2 regions of the Pilosibacter sp. NGB245 genome follow, and region 1 is predicted to be linked to the other one. Evidence: predicted binding sites of a transcription regulator. Region 1 holds the regulator's gene; the other holds the start of a gene.
What was found. The regulator LexA, encoded in region 1, represses DNA repair genes until DNA is damaged. The targets are predictions, from matches to a motif close to CNAACANNTGTTNG.

Region 1 (10,287 bases):
TTTGTTTCATCATATGGGGATCATCGATGTGCTCTCCTTCGGCAGTGAAGCAGGGGAAATCAAAAAATTGCAGGAACTGGCAGACCAGGCCGGCACAGAGACGGAAGAACAGTCGGATCTGATCCGTAAAAGTCTCCGAAGCGGCCTTACCTACCCACAGGCACTGGCTCTTGCCAGAAAAGATTCTGTTCCTGTATCGCCCAACGATATCCTTGCGGTTGAGTACCTGAAGGCATTAAAGGAATTTTCTTCCGCGGTCGAACCCTGGACCCTGAAACGCTCCGATCCCGGGTATCACTCCGAAGGGCGGGACGGCTCTTTCGCTTCTGCAACAGCGATCCGAAAGGCGATCTCTGCGCAGGATCCGGATTTTCTCTCAGCTGTTCTCCCGGATTCCCACTTTGAAAGTCTGCAGGCCGAATCCGAGGTTCCATTATTTCCGGATGATTTTTCTCTCCTGATAGAACAGAAGATCCTGACTTCCGCTCTGGAAAAAATTCAGAGCATTTCCGGTATGCCGGAGGACCTCGCCGCAAAGCTCTATAAAAACCGTCTGGAATTTCTCCGAACCGATGCACTGACCGCAGCCAGAAAAGACCGGCAGTATACTTACGCGAAGGTCAGCCGCGCTCTTATGAATCTCATGCTGGATATCACAGACAAGGACCAACGGGGATTTGCTGCCTGCGATTACGCTCCATGGGTCCGGATCCTGGGATTCCGAAAAACATCCGCAGCACTTTTATCGGAATTGAAAAAGCATTGCGATATCCCTGTCATCGTCAAGACCGCTGATGCCAACGAGATTCTCTCCCCGGAAGTCTATCCGCTTTTTGAGAAAAATCTGACCGCATCTGAGATCTGCCGGATGGTGCGGGAGCTGAAATCAGGAAAGGTACAAAAAAACGAATTTACCCGTTCGCCGATCATGATCCCGTGAACTATATCGGCAATTGAATTACCGCGCATCTGCATTTTAGATCACCGTATCTACGATGTAGATGCTTCTTTTTTCCGGTTCCTTTTCTCCGCATATTTGGCTGACACTTCTTCCGACTGCGACGGACATTGGCTGGAATAGCTCTCTTCCTGCCGGATCTGCTGTCACGCACGTTTTCAGATCACGCCGTCCGATATTCTGACAGTGCTTCCCACGCCTTCCCGACCGCGTTTTTTTGTTATCACGATCTTTTTTTCAATCCTGTCTTTCAGCTCCGCAACATGAGAAATGATACCGACAAGTTTTTTTCCGTCCGCAAGATTTCCCAGTGCCTTTACCGCCTGGTCCAGCGCATCCTCATCAAGAGAACCGAATCCTTCGTCCACAAACATGGCATCCAGCTGGATCCCGCCTGCCATAGACTGGATCTCATCCGAAAGTCCCAGCGCCAGGGAAAGCGAGGCCTGGAACGTTTCGCCGCCGGAGAGCGTCTTTACACTCCGCTCACTTCCGTTATAGTGATCGATCACATTCAGTTCCAGTCCGCTCTTGTCCTTTTTGTTCCCCGATGTCTCACTTCTTTTCAGTTCATACTGACCGCTGCTCATCGTCATCAGCCGGATATTCGCCCGCCTCAGAATCCGGTCAAAATACGCCATCTGGACATAGGTCTCAAGTTCGATCTTCCGCTTTCCATTCAGTGTCCCGGCTGCCGTGTCCGCAAGTGAGTGGACCCAGATATATTCCTGTTCTGTCTGTTCCATGAGATTCTGCCAGGTGCAGACCTTCTCGTAGATCTTCCGGTTGTTCTGTAAAGCCGAATGGAGCTGTTCCCGCTGTTTTAATGTTCCTGTTTTTTTCGTCTCCAGGCGTTCCAGCATCTCTGAGAGTTCCGTTTCCTTCAGCTCTTCTCTTTTTCCGATCTGTTTTTCCAGTGTTTCCACCGCAGAATCCAAGCTCGCCATATCTCTCTGGTATTTTTCCATTTTAGCCTTCGCGCTGCTTTCTTCCAGCTCCAGCTCCCTTTTCTGCGTTTTCATCATTTTCAGGTTTTCTTCGATCTCTGCCGCATTTTGCCCTTCCAGCCTTTCCTGAAGCTCTTTCACCTGCACCTTCAGCATTGACAGGGATGTCAACAGGTTCTGCTCCGACAAGGCAAGCGCCGTATTTTTTTCTTTCGCCGTCTCCAGAGCCTTTTCCAGCTTCTTTATTGAATCTTCCAGCGTTTTTAGCTGTTTCAGCTGTTCTGCATTCGATCTGATACGGATTTCCAGTTCACAAAGTTCTTTCTCCGTCTTTGTTATCGCCAGTCTGGCTGCCGTCATACACTCCGCAGGATCCGATATCTCTGATATCCTGTTATACAGGTCTGCTTTCAAAACGGCAGGAAGCTCCACTATCCTCTTTATCTCGAGATCCAGATTTTCTTTTAAGTTTCCGGCTCTCTCGCTCAGCCTCTCAGACTTCACTCCTGCCCGTTCAGCTTCCTTCTTCCTTAGTTTCAGTTCTTCCTGATCCGGGATCTCTTCTGCAAGCTCAGCAGGAGCCGGGTGATGACAGGAACCGCATACCGGACAGGGGATTCCTTCCTCCAGATCCTGTGCAAGAATGCCGGCCTGGGCATTCAGAAACAGTGTTTCCAGGTGTCCATACCGTATGCGGCTCTCATCACGCAGGGAAATCGAGATTGCGTACTCTTTCTGCACATCTTTCAATTCCCTGTAAGTCGACTCAAGCCGCTCCAGGTGTTCTTCCAGTTCCTTTTTCTGTCGCAAAAGTGCTTCTTTCGCATTTGACAGCTGCTCTTTCTCCACCGGTGCTCTGGAAATCTTCTCTCTGTCCCCAGACCGGTTCTCCAGTTCTGTTTGCAGAAGATCCGTCTGTTCCTGCATCGACTTTCTATCTGTCTGAACGCTCAAAAGTGTCTGTTCTTTCCCAGCCGCTTCTCCTCTTTTCTGATCCAGTTCCAGAAATCTCTGACTATCCAGTTCCAGTTTCTGAACTTTCTTTGCCAGTTCTTCGCGAAGCTCCGACTTTTTCTCCACTTTTTTCCATTCTGCAAGGACCGCTTCATACTCCGGATTCAGTCGTTCCCGTTCCTGTTTTTTATTCTCCAGTTCTGCCTCGATCCGTCTGATCTGGGCCGCCTTTCCCTTTTTTTCATTTACCGCGCGGATCTGCTTTTCCAGGCTCTGCACAGATCCATCCAGCGTTTCCAGATGTACCTTTTCTTTTTCTGTCTCACTGCGCAGCAGCTCGATCCCCCGCATTGTTTTTCCTTCAAAGTGTACCTTTTTTAAGGAATTAAATTCCTGTTCCGCCGCCGGATCTTCCTCAAAGCAGGCATCCTCCAGGTACTGGGTAATGCTCCGGCGCAGATCATCATAATCTTTTCGTCTGCGCTTTTCCTCGTCCCGCAGACGCCACTGGATCTCCTGAAAGATCTCCGTGTGAAAGATCTGACGGAAGATTTCTCCGCGTTCCGCAGTCCCTGCGATCAGAAGTTTCTGGAAATCCCCCTGGGCGATCATCGCAATCTGAGTAAACTGTTTATAGTCGAGACCCATCAGCTCCGTCACAGCCTTTGTGACCGCGCCCATCTTTGCCACTGGCTGACGTCCGTCGGGATAGATCAGTTCCGCATCCGCTTTTTTCGTTGTAAATCCGGTTCCTCGCTTTTTCGGGCATTCATATTCCGGATTTCTTCTGACGATATATTCTTTTCCCTGATAGGCGAAAGTCAGCTCCACAAACGTCTCCGTCTCTGCTTTCGCATATTTGCTCCGGAACATTCCGGCTTCCCGCACAGTTCCGCTTGCCTCACCGTACAGGGCAAATGTGATCGCATCAAAGATCGTCGTCTTACCGGCGCCGGTATCTCCCGTGATCAGGTAAAGACCGTGTTCTCCAAGTTGTTCAAAATCGATCGTGTTCTCCCCCGCGTATGGGCCGAAGGCACTGATCACCAGTTTTTCAGGTTTCATTCTTTTATCTCCCGGATCAATTGCTCTGCAAAATTCTTCTGCTGTTTCGTCATAGGCTGATTATTCTGAAGTTCATAGAACTCATAAAACAGTTCGATCTCTGTCTTTTTTTCTACGGCCTGCGCTGCATCGACCTCCTGAGTGGTTTTTGTCCTCTGATTGTCATACAAAAGCTGCATGATATTCGGGTAGATCACACGCAGTTTCTGAAGACCGTCCGGCACATCATCCTCGTCCGTCAAGGTCACCTGGATATAATCTTCACGGTTCATATCTCTGTAAAAAGAACGGTCGGTAAGTTCCAGATAAGTGCCCCGGAGCTTCCTCATATCCCGGAGAGGTTTTAACGGCAGCAGGCTGGTCCTTACTGTTCCTTTTTTCTCCAACTCCACGACTGTAATTGATTTCTCCTGGTCCACCTCCGAAAATGAATATTTTAAGGGAGTCCCGCAATAGCGAACCCGGTCAGTTCCTACGTTTTGGGGACTGTGGATATGTCCAAGTGCTGTATAATCAAACGGTGTAAAGACCGCTGCGTCAATGTTGTCGAGACCACCGACCTGAACATCCTCCGACTCGCACCTGGAAGCTCCCGTGACAAACTGGTGTGCGACAAGGATGTTTCTATCCTTCAGATCGATCTCCATATGGCGGATCACCGTCTCCGCCGCAGTCTGGACATCCGTTACCAGATCCGCCTCATTCTCAAATACATGCCGCACAGTCGAAGGGCGGATAAACGGGAGCAGGTGGATCCAGACTGTTCCGTATTGATCCTTCAGCGGAATCTTCGTGACACTCCCATCATATACAGGCGAAAGGTAGATCCCCCGGCTGTTCAACAGTCTTCCGCCGAAAGCCAGCCGTTCCGCCGAATCATGGTTCCCGCTGATAATAAAAACAGGAATCGCTCTCCCGGCAAGCCTTGTGATAAATTCGTCGAACACCTGGACCGCCTCCGCGGACGGGATCTGCTTGTCATAAATATCACCGGCCAGGATGATCCCGTCCGGCTTTTCTTCTTCCGCCAGATCAAGAATTCTTTTAAGAATATATTTCTGGTCTTCGATCATCGAAAACTCATTGACTCTCTTTCCGATATGAAGGTCCGATAAATGGAATAATTTCATTGGTTCCTCCTATTGCTCTCTCTTCTGCTCCTCCTATTGTACCGTTTTATCCCGGCAATAGCAAGCAAGGAACTTTTGGCCGCCGGTCAGCTGGAATGCAAGTATCCCGGAGAAAGAACAAGATCCCCGGACATCATTCTGCCCAAAGGATCTCGTTTGCAGCCCGGAGAGTCTTTCTCTCCGCATCCTCTCTTCTGTATCTTTCTGTCTTATATCATCACTTTATATACGGGTTTCCCGGCGTCTCCGCATAATACTCCACGGAGATCATATCACCGGCACGGAGTTCGTCAGAAACCATTCCGTTGATCAGTTTCAGCTCATATACATATTCCCGCACGGACATACCGGAATGATGATAATAAGTTTTTGCAACAGACCAGAGGGTATCACCTTTTTCCACCTCGATCGTCGTATAATAGCGGTTATAGACGGCATCATCCTCGTCTTCATTCGCCATAACCAGGGTCTTTCCAAAAAAGCAGGACATGATCATCACGATCATCACAAGAGCGATCAAATACTTCTTCATATTGGTTCCTCCTCTGTATTCAGTAAGTGCAAACTCATGTTCGGGAACATCTGTTCTGGTTTAGATTCTATCACGCGAACATATGTTTGTCAATTCTTTTTCTCCATTTTTTCGAACAAAAGTTTGCTTTTTTTCGCAGTTTATGATACTATGTATGCAGAGAAGAAATATTCTTTTGCAGATTATTACAGCGGTCGTCAAATGTCTCCCCGTGTATGCGCGGTTGCCATTTTCCTAATCGCCGTGACGAATAAAAGGAGGGGTCTCATGAGTCAGGGAAAAATTACTGATAAGCAGAAAGAAATACTTGAATATATAAAAGAAATGATCTTAAAGAAAGGATATCCGCCGGCTGTGCGCGAGATCTGTGAGGCGGTTCACTTGAAATCCACCTCCTCGGTCCACTCCCACCTGGAATCCCTGGAGAAGAACGGATATATCCGCCGGGATCCGACGAAGCCGAGAACTATCGAGATTCTCGATGATGATTTCGCTCTTACAAGACGTGAAGTTGTAAATGTGCCGGTGATCGGTACGGTCGCCGCCGGAACTCCGATCCTCGCGGAGCAGAATATCGAAGATTATCTTCCGATCCCTGCCGAAATGCTCCCGAATAAAGAAGTATTTATGTTAAAGGTAAAAGGAAACAGTATGATCGAAGCAGGGATCTACAGCGGTGATAAAGTCATCGTTGCAAAGCAGCCGGACGCCGAGAACGGCGATAAAGTCGTTGCGCTCGTTGATGACTCCGCGACCGTAAAAACGTTCTACAAAGAGAACGGTCACTTCCGTCTCCAGCCAGAAAACTCCACGATGGACCCGATCATCCTGGATCACGTAGAGATCCTCGGTAAAGTCATCGGTCTTTTCCGCATGATGAGTTGATTTGTTTATAACAAAAGAAAAATCCCCGGCAGTCCGCTGTGTTTTTGCAGTGGAACTGTCGGAGATTTTTTCATATCTTCCAGGCTGTGCTCTTGCGCTGTTGTCCCTTTCCCTATTTCGAGAATACCAGTCGAAATATCTTATGCCCGAAATGAGATGCAGCCGTTTGTCGGGTTAAATATTATTTCATGATTTTCCAATGTATCATTTACTCCTATAGAGCTCGGCAAACCAGAATCTGCGATTCTAATGTTTTTGCTTTAATTCATAGGACGGATGATATAAGCCGGTTGGTTCGTAAAATTCGTCACCAATATAGTGAAAACCCAGCTTACGCAAAACCTTTGCAGATTCAGTATTATGAGGATTATGTCCTGCAAACAGTGCGTCTGCTTTCTAAATGGAAAACGCGTAGTTGATGACAGCCGATGCAGCTTCCACTGCGTAGCCTTTTCTCCAGAATTGCGGAAGCAGATGAAACCCGATCTCATATTCATTCTTACGATATGGTCGCAATCCGCAGCATCCAATCGCGAGATCCAGGGTGCGTTCGGCTTTGAGAACCCGCAGGCAATCTATAAGTGGATCGCCGGGAAATCACTTCCAAGCCTGAACAACTTTATCATTCTCAGCAGACTGTTACATACCAGCATTGAAAATATCCTCGTCATTGACGGGGATATTCCTCTTTTATGGGTTTCTTTAAACCAAGGGTTCAATGACATCTTCCCTCTCTCGCCTTATAATCGTGTCATAAGGAATTGATGCGAAGGAGGCGAATACATCATGAAAATGACTTCGGCTTATGCCAATAAACTGCTCAAAAGCCTGGCGGACGAAAAGTCCTACTGGGAAGCCAAGGAAGCGACATCCCGTACATACGTTGCCGCCGTCAGCGAGGAACCGGTCATTCCGGAGTATGACTACTCCGCCGTTTCCGAGACGTTGAAAGAAATTGATCGAAAAACCGTTATTATCAAGCACGCCCTGAACCTGGCCAACGCAACAGCAAAGATCATGGTAGGCGATACGGAAATGAGCGTCGACAGCATTCTGGTAAGGATGGCACAGCTCAACTCCCGCAAAGCGACCCTGGACACCATGCGGAAATGCCTTCCGAAAATGAGGGAATCTTCCCATGCATTCAGCTCCAGGAATGCCGTTCCTGAGTATCGCTATACCAATTACGATCCAGAACTGGTAAAACAGGATTACGAACATATCTCCGGCGAAATCATGGAAATGCAGATTGCCCTTGATCAGTACAATCAGACGTTCCTGTTTGAAGCGGACATGTGACATACTCCCACCACTTAGCTCACGCTTGAAGTGGGGGCTTCTCGTTCGATTACCCCGTTGGGCAAAGCATTCACGAGCGATCCCCGTGTGTCCCACGGTTCTTTTTGTCTGATATATTTTTATGATGCTTTTTCGCTTTTTTCTAATATGATCCCGGATATTCTCAGGCCTTCCCGGCAGACGTTGACCGCCGCATTTTCATCACGGTCCATCCGGTTTCCGCAGCTGCAAAGATATACCCGATCTTCCAGTTTCAGATCATGTTTTATTTTTCCACAACAGCTGCATGTTCTGGAACTTGGATACCAGCGGTCGATGCGGACAAGTTTCTTCCCTTCCCGTTCCAGTTTATACTGCAAAAAATCTGTGAACATTCTCCAGCCGTTGTCATGAACATTTTTTCCAAAATGATGTTCCCCGCTCATCGTCTTCAGATCCAGATCTTCGATACATACGATATCATAGAAATTGGTTATCTTTCTTGATTCTTTATGCAGATAATCTTTTCTCTGGTGAGCGATATGTGTATGGATCCGCGCCACTTTTTTCTGTTGTTTTTTATAACGATTGCTTCCCTTCCGGCAATGGCTCAGTTTTCTCTGCGCTTTCGCCAGTTTTTCCTGGCTGTTTCTGAAATAGTGCGGATAACCTGCATGTTTTCCATTGGAATCTACATATAGTTCTTTCATGGAAAAATCGAGTCCGACGGCCTGCCTTATGTTCCTTATTTCCACTGGCTTTTCTTCACAAAAATACAGAAGAGAAACATAATACCGCCCATCAGCTTCCAGACAGACGGATGCACCTTTCAGGCAGGCATCTTCTCGGATCTTACGATGCTGCCGGATCCGGATCCAGCCAGTTTTGGGGAGCTTCAGTTTCCCATCTTTTAACAGGATATTTCCATTGACACTGTTTGTGGTATAGCTTTTAACAGGATTCTTTTTTGACTTGAATCTCGGAAAACCAAACGATGGATCCCTGAAAAAGTTTTTATATGCAATCTGTAGGTGCAGCTGGGCATTGCACAGAGCAAGGCTGTCCACTTCTTTTAGCCATGGAAATTCTGCCTTATATTTTGCCGGAGTGACCTTTAGATTTTTTCCGGTCTTTTCATAGCATTCCTTCTTTTCTGACAGCATCCGGTTATATACGAACCTGACACATCCAAATGTTTTTGCAAACAGTTCCTGTTGTATTTTATTGGGATAGATCCGAAACCGGTATACTACGTTCATATTTTTTCTCCCCCTGTGTCTCGATGTACTGACGGATCACTTCGATCGGAGCTCCGCCGGCACTCAGGAGGCAGAAGCTCTGACTCCAGAACATTTCCTTCCAGAGCTTCTGCCGGATCTCCGGATACTCTTTTTTGATCAGACGGCTGCTGGCACTTTTATAGGCATTGATAAATTTACTGAGTTCCGACTTCGGATGGGCACGGAACATGATATGGACATGGTCCTCATCGTGATTCCACTCTTCCAGGGTGATATGATATTTGGGCGCAATGTATTCAAAGATTTCTCGTGCGCGATCCGAGATCGGATCATTCAGGACCTTTTTCCGGTACTTTACGACCAGGATCAGATGATAACAGAGTAAAAATACTGAATGTGCATTATTGTCAAGTTCTCTCATATTTATCAGCCTTTCTTTTTATTTCGACTGATTTAATTATATCACAAATGAGATCATTTGTCTATTACATTTCAGAACATTTGTTCTGTTTGATCTGCAATCTATTTTTCCTTCAGGCTTATTCATTTTATGCAGAATTGATGATATAGCACGACTACAAAAATCAATATATGAGAAGTTTACAATACACAGCACAGCTATGTGCAATAATCTGATATCTACATACCAACTATCACACTATGCAAGAGATGGCAATTCATCTCACCACCTATAGAGGTGGGAGAATTCTTGCTGATTCTTGTTAAAGAATTTTCCGTACAGGGTCTTTAAAAATGCAGATGGGATTGTTAACGTTCAGTGACATGGATTGTTTTGTTATTTTTTATCCGTTGTATCTTTCGGTTCATGGTACGCTAATTCAGCAAATATCAATGGTAAATAATCCCCCTGTAGAAAACCCGTGAGCGATCACGCTGGTGCCGGGGTACGGTTTCAGGCACCACGGCTGCGGAATGTGAATTTCGCAGCCTTTTCCTTACAGACAGCTATCACAAAGGAGGAGCCTATGAAAAATTTTCTGAGACTGGACGGCCTGTCCATCCTGTCCGTCCCATATATGTACATCGACCACAAGGACTATCTTGCGGATTCCCTGCTCGCGCAGAACCATGTTTCCGTGCGGTTAGGAAACGAATTCTCACGGGACGATTCCCCGTACCGTATCATTCTCTGCAAAGTCAGAAAGAAAGATACGGCGGAATTTGAGAAATCCATGGAGTCCTTACGCAACAAGATGCTTCTTTTCGGGCACAACGATTACATGGAATTCTGCAACGGCATCATGGAAACACTGGAACAGAATCGAGGTGCTGCATG
Region 2 (10,287 bases), 950 kb from region 1:
GTATTCTTATTGAGAATAATTGTCAATAATCGTACTCCGGTACATTCGTCCGCCCGGTGCGGACAAAGGCATGTGTGCACATATCAAAAAGGGGCTGTCGCACTAACGTGCGGCAGCTCATTTCATATTTCCAACACAAAACGCCGAGCTTCGAAAAGCCCGGCGTTCGTGGTATAATCAGTTTATGCGACTAAACAAAATAATACAGAGAGATTATACCTCTTTTTCTCTGTATTATCAAATCAAACTTCCGCTGGATTTAGAGATTTCTATTCCATCTGATGATCCGGTTCGTCTGGTAAGTGCCTTTGTGGAGGAAATGGACCTTTCTGAACTGTATAAAACTTACAGCAGGATCAGAAAAAATCAGGCAACGCCGCGTCAGATGCTGAAACTCGTCATCTATGCAGCAATGAATCGAATCTACTCAAGCAGGGATATCCAAAAGGCATGCAAACGGGATATCAACTTTATGTACCTCCTGGAAGGAATGCCGGCTCCTGACCATGCAACGATCGCGCGTTTTATCTCCCTGCATTTTTCGGCTTGTGCAAAGGTACTGCTTGCCCAAATGTCAGATCTGCTCTATCTTCTTGGTGAGATCTCAGGAAAGACCATTTTTATTGATGGCACCAAGATCGAGTCTGCAGCCAATAAATATACCTTTGTATGGAAACGGGCTATTACGAAAAATCAGGCCCGGTTATACACAAAACTATCTTCTTTTGTGGCTGAATGCGAAGAACTCTATGGAATCAGGACCGTATACCATGACCGGATATCCATCCACACATTAAAACGGTTAAAGAAGCAGTTGTGCCGCATAAAAGTGCAGGAGGGAATTGTGTTTGTACATGGAATCGGGCGTAGAAAAACACAATTACAGAAATCTCTGGAACAGCTGGATCAATATCTGGAGAAACTAAAGGAATATACAAAAAAGCTGTATACGCTTGGGGATAGAAACAGCTATTCCAAAACAGACCCTGACGCAACCTTCATGAGAATGAAAGAGGACGCGATGCTGAATGGACAGTTAAAGCCTGCTTATAACATTCAGCATGGAGTGGATTCCGAATACATCACATGGATCGATATCAGCCCGCACCCTACCGATACACGTACCCTGATCCCGTTTTTGAAAGACATGGAGAATCACCTGGGATTTAAGTATTCAGAAGTCGTTGCAGATGCCGGGTACGAAAGTGAAGAGAACTATCTTTTCATTGAGGAAAACGGACAGACCGCCTATATAAAGCCGCAGAACTATGAGATTTCGAAGACCCGAAAATACAAAAAAGACATCAGTAGAAGGGAAAACATGGAGTACCATGCAGACAGAGACAGCTACATCTGCCTCAACGGAAGGGAACTAACTGTCACAAATGAACGCAGAAGTAAAACAACTAGCGGATATGTCAGTGTAAAAACTTATTACAGAAGCCCAGACTGCACTGGTTGTCCTTATAAAACGGAATGTATCAAGGGAAACAACTGCAAAACACCTATGGAAAAGCGCAATAAAGTGCTGATGGTTTCAAAAACAATGAGCCAGAAACGCGCAGAAGATCTGGAACGGATCACAAGTGAGTATGGAACGATGCTCCGTATGAATCGCAGTATTCAGGCAGAAGGTTCTTTTGCTGACGTAAAAGAGGACATGAATTTTCGAAGATATCTGTATCGTGGAAAGGCAAATGCACTGGCAGAGAGCATCCTTCTGGCGATGGGACGAAATATCAATAAGCTTCATTGCAAGATTCAGACCGGAAGAACGGGAAGTTATCTTTTTCCATTAAAAAGGGCATAGATTTTGATAGTTGAAAACAAAACAGCCTGAAATAAGGCATGCCGAAAGGGATGCCTGGGAATGAACTGCGTTTATAAAGAATGGCATCGAAAACGTGACCGATTTCGATGCCATTTGGGCATAAAGCAGGGCTGCCGCCCAGCAAAAAATATTTGCTAATGCGACAGCCCCCTTTTTCCTTTTTTATAGCAGTCACATACCTTCGTCTGTAAAATCCTTCCACAACATTTCCCCGGAATACAAAATATTTCTTCTTCCTGCTGTGCGTTCTAATGATCCTCCAGTTCCAGCAGCATCTGTTTCACTTCCTTCATCCGGTCACGCAGCTTAGCTGCTTCCTCAAAGTTCAGTTCCGCTGCCGCCTGGCGCATCTTCTTTGTAAGTTCCTTTACAAGTTTCTCCAGTTCCCTTGCATCCATAGACTCCGGATCTTTCTTAAATTCTTCCTCATTCGCGCTGACTGCCTTTGAAATCGCGATCAGATCACGGACTGCTTTTTTGATCGTCTGCGGGGTAATTCCATGTTCCTCATTGTACTTCTGCTGGATCTCCCGGCGGCGATTCGTCTCGTCGATGGCGGCCCGCATGGAATCTGTGATCGTATCTGCATACATGATGACATGACCTTCCGCGTTTCTGGCCGCACGCCCGATCGTCTGGATCAGGGATGTCTCTGAACGAAGAAATCCTTCTTTATCCGCATCCAGGATCGCAACAAGCGTGATCTCCGGGATATCGAGTCCCTCTCTGAGAAGGTTAATTCCAACAAGGACATCAAAGACGTCCAGACGCATATCCCGGATGATCTCCGCACGCTCCAGCGTATCAATATCCGAGTGCAGATATTTTACACGAATTCCGGCTTCCCTGATATAATCCGTCAGGTCCTCCGCCATACGCTTTGTGAGCGTCGTGATGAGAACTTTATTGTGCTTTTCCACTTCTTTATTGATCTCGCCCACCAGATCATCGATCTGTCCTTCCACCGGACGGACAGAGATTTCCGGGTCCAGAAGCCCTGTCGGGCGGATGATCTGCTCCGCACGCAGGAGTTCATGTTCCGCCTCATAAGTGGACGGCGTCGCCGACACGAACATCATCTGGTTGATATGTGTCTCAAACTCCTCAAAATTCAGCGGACGGTTATCAAGTGCGGACGGCAGACGGAAGCCATAATCCACCAGTGTCTTTTTTCGCGATCGGTCACCAAAATACATGCCGCGGACCTGCGGAAGCGTAATATGGGACTCGTCCACGATGATCAGAAAATCATCCGGAAAATAGTCGAGCAGCGTGCACGGCGGCTGCCCCGGTGCGGAACCCACGAGATGGCGGGAATAGTTCTCGATCCCGGAGCAGAATCCAGTCTCCCTCATCATCTCCACGTCAAAGTTTGTCCGCTCAGCGATCCTCTGTGCCTCCAGAAGCTTATCCTCACTTTTAAAGAAGGTTACCTGCTCCTTCATCTCTGCAAGAATATTCTCAGTCGCACGCATCATCTTTTCCTTCGGAACGACATAGTGGGATGCCGGGAAGATCGCCACATGTTCCAACTGTGCCTTCACCTCTCCGGTCAGCGCCTCGATCTCTATGATCCGGTCCACCTCGTCCCCGAAGAACTCGATCCTGTACGCCTCACTTCCGGAGTATGCCGGAAATACTTCCAGCACATCTCCTCGCACACGGAAACTTCCTCGTTTAAAATCCATCTCATTTCTTGTATACTGGATATCGATCAGTTTGTGGATCACTTCATCTCTGTCTTTTTCCATTCCAGGGCGCAGCGAGATCACCATGTTCTTATAATCGATCGGGCTTCCCAGACCATAGATACACGATACCGAAGCTACAATGATCACATCATTCCGCTCAGAAAGGGCCGCTGTCGCAGAATGACGCAGCTTATCGATCTCATCGTTGATCGCGGAGTCCTTTTCAATATAAGTATCCGTCGACGGCACATAGGCCTCCGGCTGATAGTAGTCGTAATAGGATACAAAATATTCCACCGCATTATTTGGGAAAAACTCCTTCATCTCCGAATAAAGCTGTGCTGCCAGCGTCTTATTGTGCGCGATCACAAGTGTTGGTTTATTCAACTGCTGGATCACGTTCGCCATCGTAAATGTTTTACCGGATCCAGTCACACCGAGCAGTGTCTCAAACTGATTGCCTTCCCTGAAGCCTTTTACCAGCTGTTCGATTGCCTGCGGCTGGTCACCGGTCGGCTGATATTCTGATACAAGTTCAAAATGATCCATGGTTTCCTCCTGATTCGGTCTATTTCATCTTTTTTAGTTTCATGCTTCTTTCATATTATTCCGGTCTCGCATCCTGGAATTAAAAATATATTTAACTGCTTTTAAGTATACCATGTCTATATAGAAATGTACAGTTATTTTCGAACTTATGTTCTATTTCTCATTTGCTCCCGCTATCCTACGCCCCGCACGTATATTGCACGTAAAAAGGCGGCGTCCCCATTCTCCCTCTATCGGAAGTCGGAAACGCCGCCTTAGCGGTTCATATTATGGGAAACTGCTGTTTCTCATTTTTTAAATCAGTCGTCCAGCTCGTCCTCGCCTACAATCTCGTCGTACTCTTCAGTGTCGAGAAGTTCATCGAACGCATCAGCAACGATCTCGTACTCCTCGTCGCTCTCGATGTTCTGGATATCCGGAGTTCCATTGATCTCTGTGTAGCGGTATAAGTATACCTCGCCATCCTCAGCCTCATTTCCGTCTAACGGAAGAAGCGCGATATATTCCTTATCAGCCGCCTCAAAGATCGTAAGGACCACGCACTCTAACTCGGTTCCGTCATCCAGTGTCAGAGTCACGGTCATCTCCTCATCGTTTGCAGCATCCTGATTCATATTTTTGTCCTTTGCCATAATCTCAAATTCCTCTCATTTCCGGCATCCTGCCGTTTCTTGCAGCGGTTCTTTTCTGTCACGGCTGCCATTTTTTATAGGATACCAGTAAACTGCCATAAAATCAATAGAAAGAATTGCTACTTTTAAAAAGAAGCGGTCAGTACGTTACTGTACACGGTAGGAATTTTCTGAACTGAAAATTCCGTACAATACAGTTGTGACAGCAGATTTTGCCGATTCGGAATGCGAAGCATCGGCAAAATCCTGTTACAGTGCGCGGGCATGGAGTGCCCGTGTACTGTAACGTCAGTACTCAACTCCCCGTCTCGCCATGATCCCGCGGTCAAACGGATGCTTTCTCTTACAGATCTCCGAGACATAATCCGCTGCCGCGATCAGCTTCTCCGACGGATCTCTCCCAGTGAGAACGATCTCCAGCCCGTCCGTCTGATCTCTTCCGGGGCGGTTTTCAAGAAATTCCAGGACATCGCGTTCCGGAACCATCCCGTAATTTACAGCCGCCATGATCTCATCAAACACCACCAGATCCGCATGTTCCGCGAGTTTCACCGCTTCGCCAAACAGCTCTCTGTGGTATGCCGCACATTCCCTTTTCGTCTCTTCATCCATCGACCGGACAAAGCCAAATGTTTTCCGGCACGGGATCAGCGTAACCTCCGGGATTTTCTTTAAAATTTCCACTTCCCCGGAATTGTCCGTCTTTAAAAATCTCGCGATCACCACGCGTTTTCCGCATCCTGCCGCCCGGACGGCCAGTCCGACCGCCGCGCTCGTTTTTCCTTTTCCATCTCCGCAGTAAATATGAACAAGTCCCATGTTTCTCCTCGCTTTTTAAAACAGAGTGCAAAGTGCAGTAATTCCGTGAGGAATTTGTCAACTTGCTCTGACCAGAATTGCTCACCAGGTCCCACGTACATTCGACTTGATCACAGTCCTGCTTCCTCCACAAACCGGGAAACATCCGTCTTCCTGTGATACCGCTCCTTCACCGCCGCTACATGAAGCCGGTCCTTCGCACGTGTCAGGGCGACATAGAACAGCCGTCTCTCCTCCTCGATATCCGCCGGCAGACCCGCTTTATGGTGTGGAACGATCCCCTCATTCGCATCAACCACAAAGACGACCGGATATTCCAGTCCCTTTGCACTGTGCATCGTTGACAGAGTCACGCGGTCTTTCGTCTCCTCGCGCTCTTCCTGATTCTGCTTCTTTAATTCTTCCTCATACCGGGCCGCATGTTCCTTCCACTCCACAAAGGTTGCAAATTCCGCCGCGCTCTCCGCGAGCTTATCTGCCGTCTCGAAAAGTTCCTCCGGCTTCATTCGCCTGAATTCTGCATAGGACCGCAGATAGTCATCGTATCCGATCGCCTTCCGGATATAGTTGACTGCCGCCACAGGCTTTAACGGCGCCATTGCGCGAAGATCCGCCTCCAGGTCACAGATCCGCTCCTCCATCCAGTCCCTATCCTGGTAAAAGGATTTCAGGCGGTCAAAGGATACGATCGGCGTATCAAAGGCATCCCTGCTGAAATACCGGTTTGGCCGGTTCATGATCCTGTAAAAATCGGATCTTTTCCTGCTGCCCGCCGCGATCTCCATGTAGGCGAAGAGATCCTTCGCGATCCAGTGGCTGTAAAGATTCGGGATCACATCCCGCAGCTTAAACGGAATATTATAGCCCATCAGCCGCTCCGCCATCAGGCCGGAATTTGCCCCTGTTCGGAACAGTACCGCGATCTCGCTCCACTGATACCCGGCATCATGGTACGCGCGGATACTCTGCGCCACCGTGTCCATCTCATGTCCGGGATTATCGAAAACCCGGAAATCCACCGGACGTCCGGATCCCCGGAACGGCTCCAGCTTCTTATCAAACCGGACCTTATTGTGCTCAATAAGGCGAAGAGAGGTCTCCACGATTTCCTTTGTAGACCTGTAATTCGTTCCCAGAAGCACCCGTTTTGTCCCCGGAAAATCCTTTTCAAAGCCGAGCATGATCTCCGGCTTCGCCCCGCGGAACCGGTAGATCGACTGGTCATCATCTCCGACGATAAAGAGATTGTTCTCCGGCAGTGCCAGCATCCGGACAACCTGATACTGAAGAAGGTTAATATCCTGGAACTCATCCACGAGAATATACTTAAACTTCTTCTGCCATGCTGCCAGGATGTCCTTCCGCTCCGTAAACAGCTCATGGCACATGACGAGCATATCGTCGAAGTCGATCTTTCCCGTCGTTTTCAGCATCTCATCATACCCGTCATAAAGCTTTTTAAACCACTCTTCCGGGCAGTTCTGGGAATAGTAGTACTTCAGATCCAGGCGCTCGCCTTTTACGTAGCTGATCTCATTGATGATGGAGGAGATAAATTCCGCCTCGTCCTCGACCTCCATCTCTGATTCATCGAGAAACTTCTTAAAATACTGGCGTTTTTCCTCCCCGCTGATCACATTTCCGGCAGGGAAACGGTACGCCCACTTTAAAATATGGTAAAAGACCGAGTGAAAGGTTCCAAAGCTCACACGGGAACCTGCTGCCTCCAGAGACGTCCCGCAGGCTTCGCGCCTCCGGGGACCAGGATCAGCAGTTCCAAAAAAGGGCTTTTCCGCCCCCGTCCGGCTCCCGCCTGCTCTCTGCTCCGCCTGTTTCCGCTTTTCGTCTTCTTCCCTCGCCAGTCTCAGAAACCGTTCCTTCATCTCCGTGGCCGCCGCTTTTGTGAACGTAATGACAAGAATGCCGGAGGGGTCAACGCCCGCCTCCAGCAGTCTCTTGATTCTGTGTGTAATTACTGTCGTTTTTCCGGACCCCGGACCCGCGAGGACCATCATCGGTCCATCCCGGTGTTCCAGGGCCGTCATCTGTGCCTGATTAAAATCCATTATTCTGCTGCTTCCAGAAGTTCGATTCCCTTCTTAATACGAGCCAGAGACTCCTCTTTTCCGATGATCTCCATGATCTCAGTAGCGCCTGCCGGAGTCATCTGCTTTCCGGACACTGCGGTACGGATCGGCCACATTACGAAGCCTGTCTTTACGCCCTTATCGGCAACGTATTTGGAAAGAGCCTCAAAGAGAGCGTCATTGCTGAAGTCATCCTGCGCCTCAAGGATCGGAAGAACTTCCTTCAATGTCTCTAAGGAGTTCTCTTTTGTTGTCTTCATCTTCTTATGAACATACATATCTGCGCTGTATTCCGGCATTTCCTCGAAGAAATCGATCTGATCCGCGATATCGAGCAGAGTCTCAATTCTTGTCTTTACCATTCCGGCGATCTTCTTTAAATTCAGCGGTTTCTTGATCACAGCCTCAAGGTACGGTTTTGCGATCTCGAAGAACTTGTCATCATCCATCTTCTTGATGTACTCACCGTTCATCCAGCGGAGCTTTGTCATATCAAAGACAGCCGGAGACTTGCTCATGTTGTGGTAATCGAACTCTTTTACAAGCTCCTCAAGTGTAAAGAACTCCTGGTTGTTTGCCGGAGACCATCCTAAAAGGGCAACGAAGTTTACGATCGCCTCTGTTAAGAATCCCTGCTCAAGAAGATCCTCAAAGGAGGAATGTCCGCTTCTCTTACTTAATTTCTTGTGCTCCTCGTTTGTGATGGTCGGGCAGTGTACATAGATCGGAACCTGCCAGCCAAATGCCTCGTAGAGACGGTTGTATTTCGGAGAGGAGGAAAGGTACTCATTTCCGCGGACAACGTGTGTGATCTTCATCAGATGGTCATCCACAACGTTTGCGAAGTTGTAGGTCGGATATCCATCGGATTTGATGAGGACCATGTCGTCGAGTTCTGCGTTGTCTACTGTGATATCTCCGTAGATCTCGTCATGGAATGTGGTGGTTCCCTCTTTCGGGTTGTTCTGGCGGATGACGAACGGCATTCCCGCCTTTAAGTTTGCCTCTACCTCTTCTTTGGAGAGATGCAGGCAATGCTTATCGTAAACCATGATCTCCTCACCGTTTACGGTCTTCTTTAATGTATTTAAGCGCTCCTGGGTACAGAAGCAGTAGTAAGCCTCACCTTTTTCCACAAGTTTTTTCGCATATTCCATGTAGATCCCGGCTTTCTGACGTTCACTCTGAACGTACGGACCGTAGCCGCCGTCCTTATCCGGACCTTCGTCATGGACCAGGCCTGTCTCTGCCAGTGTGCGGTAGATAATGTCCTCGGCGCCCTCAACGTGGCGCTCCTGGTCTGTATCCTCGATACGGAGAATGAAATCTCCGCCCTCGTGCTTCGCGATCAGGTATGTGTAAAGAGCTGTTCTTAAATTACCTACATGCATCCGGCCGGTCGGGCTCGGCGCAAATCTTGTTCTTACTTTTTCCATAATCCATACTCCTGTTAATATATATTTATCCGCGGATAAGTCCGCAGACAGACATTCTTATCATTTCCATCCTCTACACCGTCATATCCAGCAGATGGCACGCCAGATTAAAGTACACCATCAGGCTCACCGCATCCACGATCGTCGTGATCATCGGCGACGCCATGATCGCCGGGTCAAGTTTTAATACTTTCGCCCCGATCGGCAGCGTGCATCCGATCGTCTTCGCGACGATAACGGTACAGAAAAGACTCATCACAACCGTCAGACAGATCATCGTATTTCCCGGGTACTGGATCATCAGGCGGATAAAATTGACCACCGCCAGCACAAATCCGACGATCAGACCGACCCTTACTTCCTTCCACACGACTTTCAGGATATCCTTCGGCTCGATATCACCGACAGCCATACCACGGATGATCATCGTGCTGCTCTGGCTTCCGGAGTTTCCGCCGGTATCCATTAACATCGGGATAAAGCTCACGAGAAGCGGGATCGCCGCAAAGGCATTCTCGTATTTTACAAGGATCCCACCTGTGATCGTACTGGAAAGCATCAAGATCAGAAGCCACGGGATCCTGTTCTTCGCCAGCGTGAATACGCCCGTCTTTAAATACGGCTTTTCACTCGGCAGCATCGCCGCCATCTTCTCGAAGTCCTCGGTCGCCTCTTCCTCCATGACTTCCATGACATCGTCGACCGTGATGATCCCGACCAGACGGTCCTCACTGTCCACGACCGGCATGGAGAGAAGTCCGTACTTGTTCATCGTATCGGCCACAAGCTCCTGGTCATCGGTCGTCTTCGCTTTGATGACGTGCGTGTCCATGATATCGCCGACCTGGCGCTCATACGGCTGAAGGAGAAGGTCCTTTACCGTGATCACACCGTCCAACATCCTTTTTTCGTCCATCACATAGCAGGTGTAGATTGTCTCGGAATCTACTGCGTGATGGCGGATGTAGGCGAAACACTGCTCCACCGTCATGTTCTTTTTCAGTCCGATATACTCGGCTGTCATGATACTTCCGGCACTGTTCTCCGGATAGTTTAAGAACTGGTTGATGAGCTTTCTCGTCTCCGGCTTCGTGTTCTGTAAAACACGGCGGACCACCGTCGCCGGGAGTTCTTCCACCAGGTCAACGGCATCATCCACATAGAGCTCATCCACGATCTCGGAAAGCTCCTTATCTGTGATGCTGTTGATGATGTGGCTCTGCTTGTCCACCGGAAGCTCGG

Region 2: the regulator LexA is predicted to act here: its motif matches at 4,213-4,226, upstream of uvrB (excinuclease ABC subunit UvrB).

What each region holds. Positions count from the first base shown of each region.
Region 1 is NZ_CM171584.1:1,933,769-1,944,055, forward strand. Features, by position in the region: gene ACXMYH_RS08635 (tRNA(Met) cytidine acetate ligase) at 1-940, shown strand, start outside; gene ACXMYH_RS08640 (AAA family ATPase) at 1,117-3,924, opposite strand; gene ACXMYH_RS08645 (exonuclease SbcCD subunit D) at 3,921-5,054, opposite strand; gene ACXMYH_RS08650 (LysM peptidoglycan-binding domain-containing protein) at 5,272-5,586, opposite strand; gene lexA (transcriptional repressor LexA) at 5,854-6,471, shown strand; gene ACXMYH_RS08660 (GNAT family N-acetyltransferase) at 6,868-6,987, opposite strand; gene ACXMYH_RS08665 (hypothetical protein) at 7,258-7,770, shown strand; gene ACXMYH_RS08670 (RNA-guided endonuclease TnpB family protein) at 7,890-9,008, opposite strand; gene tnpA (IS200/IS605 family transposase) at 8,971-9,411, opposite strand; gene ACXMYH_RS08680 (hypothetical protein) at 9,977-10,287, shown strand, end outside; gene ACXMYH_RS08685 (hypothetical protein) at 10,285-10,287, shown strand, end outside.
Region 2 is NZ_CM171584.1:982,970-993,256, reverse strand. Features, by position in the region: gene ACXMYH_RS04360 (IS1182 family transposase) at 185-1,810, shown strand; gene uvrB (excinuclease ABC subunit UvrB) at 2,080-4,071, opposite strand; gene ACXMYH_RS04350 (DUF1292 domain-containing protein) at 4,371-4,703, opposite strand; gene ACXMYH_RS04345 (cob(I)yrinic acid a,c-diamide adenosyltransferase) at 4,992-5,522, opposite strand; gene ACXMYH_RS04340 (ATP-dependent helicase) at 5,633-7,588, opposite strand; gene gltX (glutamate--tRNA ligase) at 7,588-9,045, opposite strand; gene mgtE (magnesium transporter) at 9,119-10,287, opposite strand, start outside.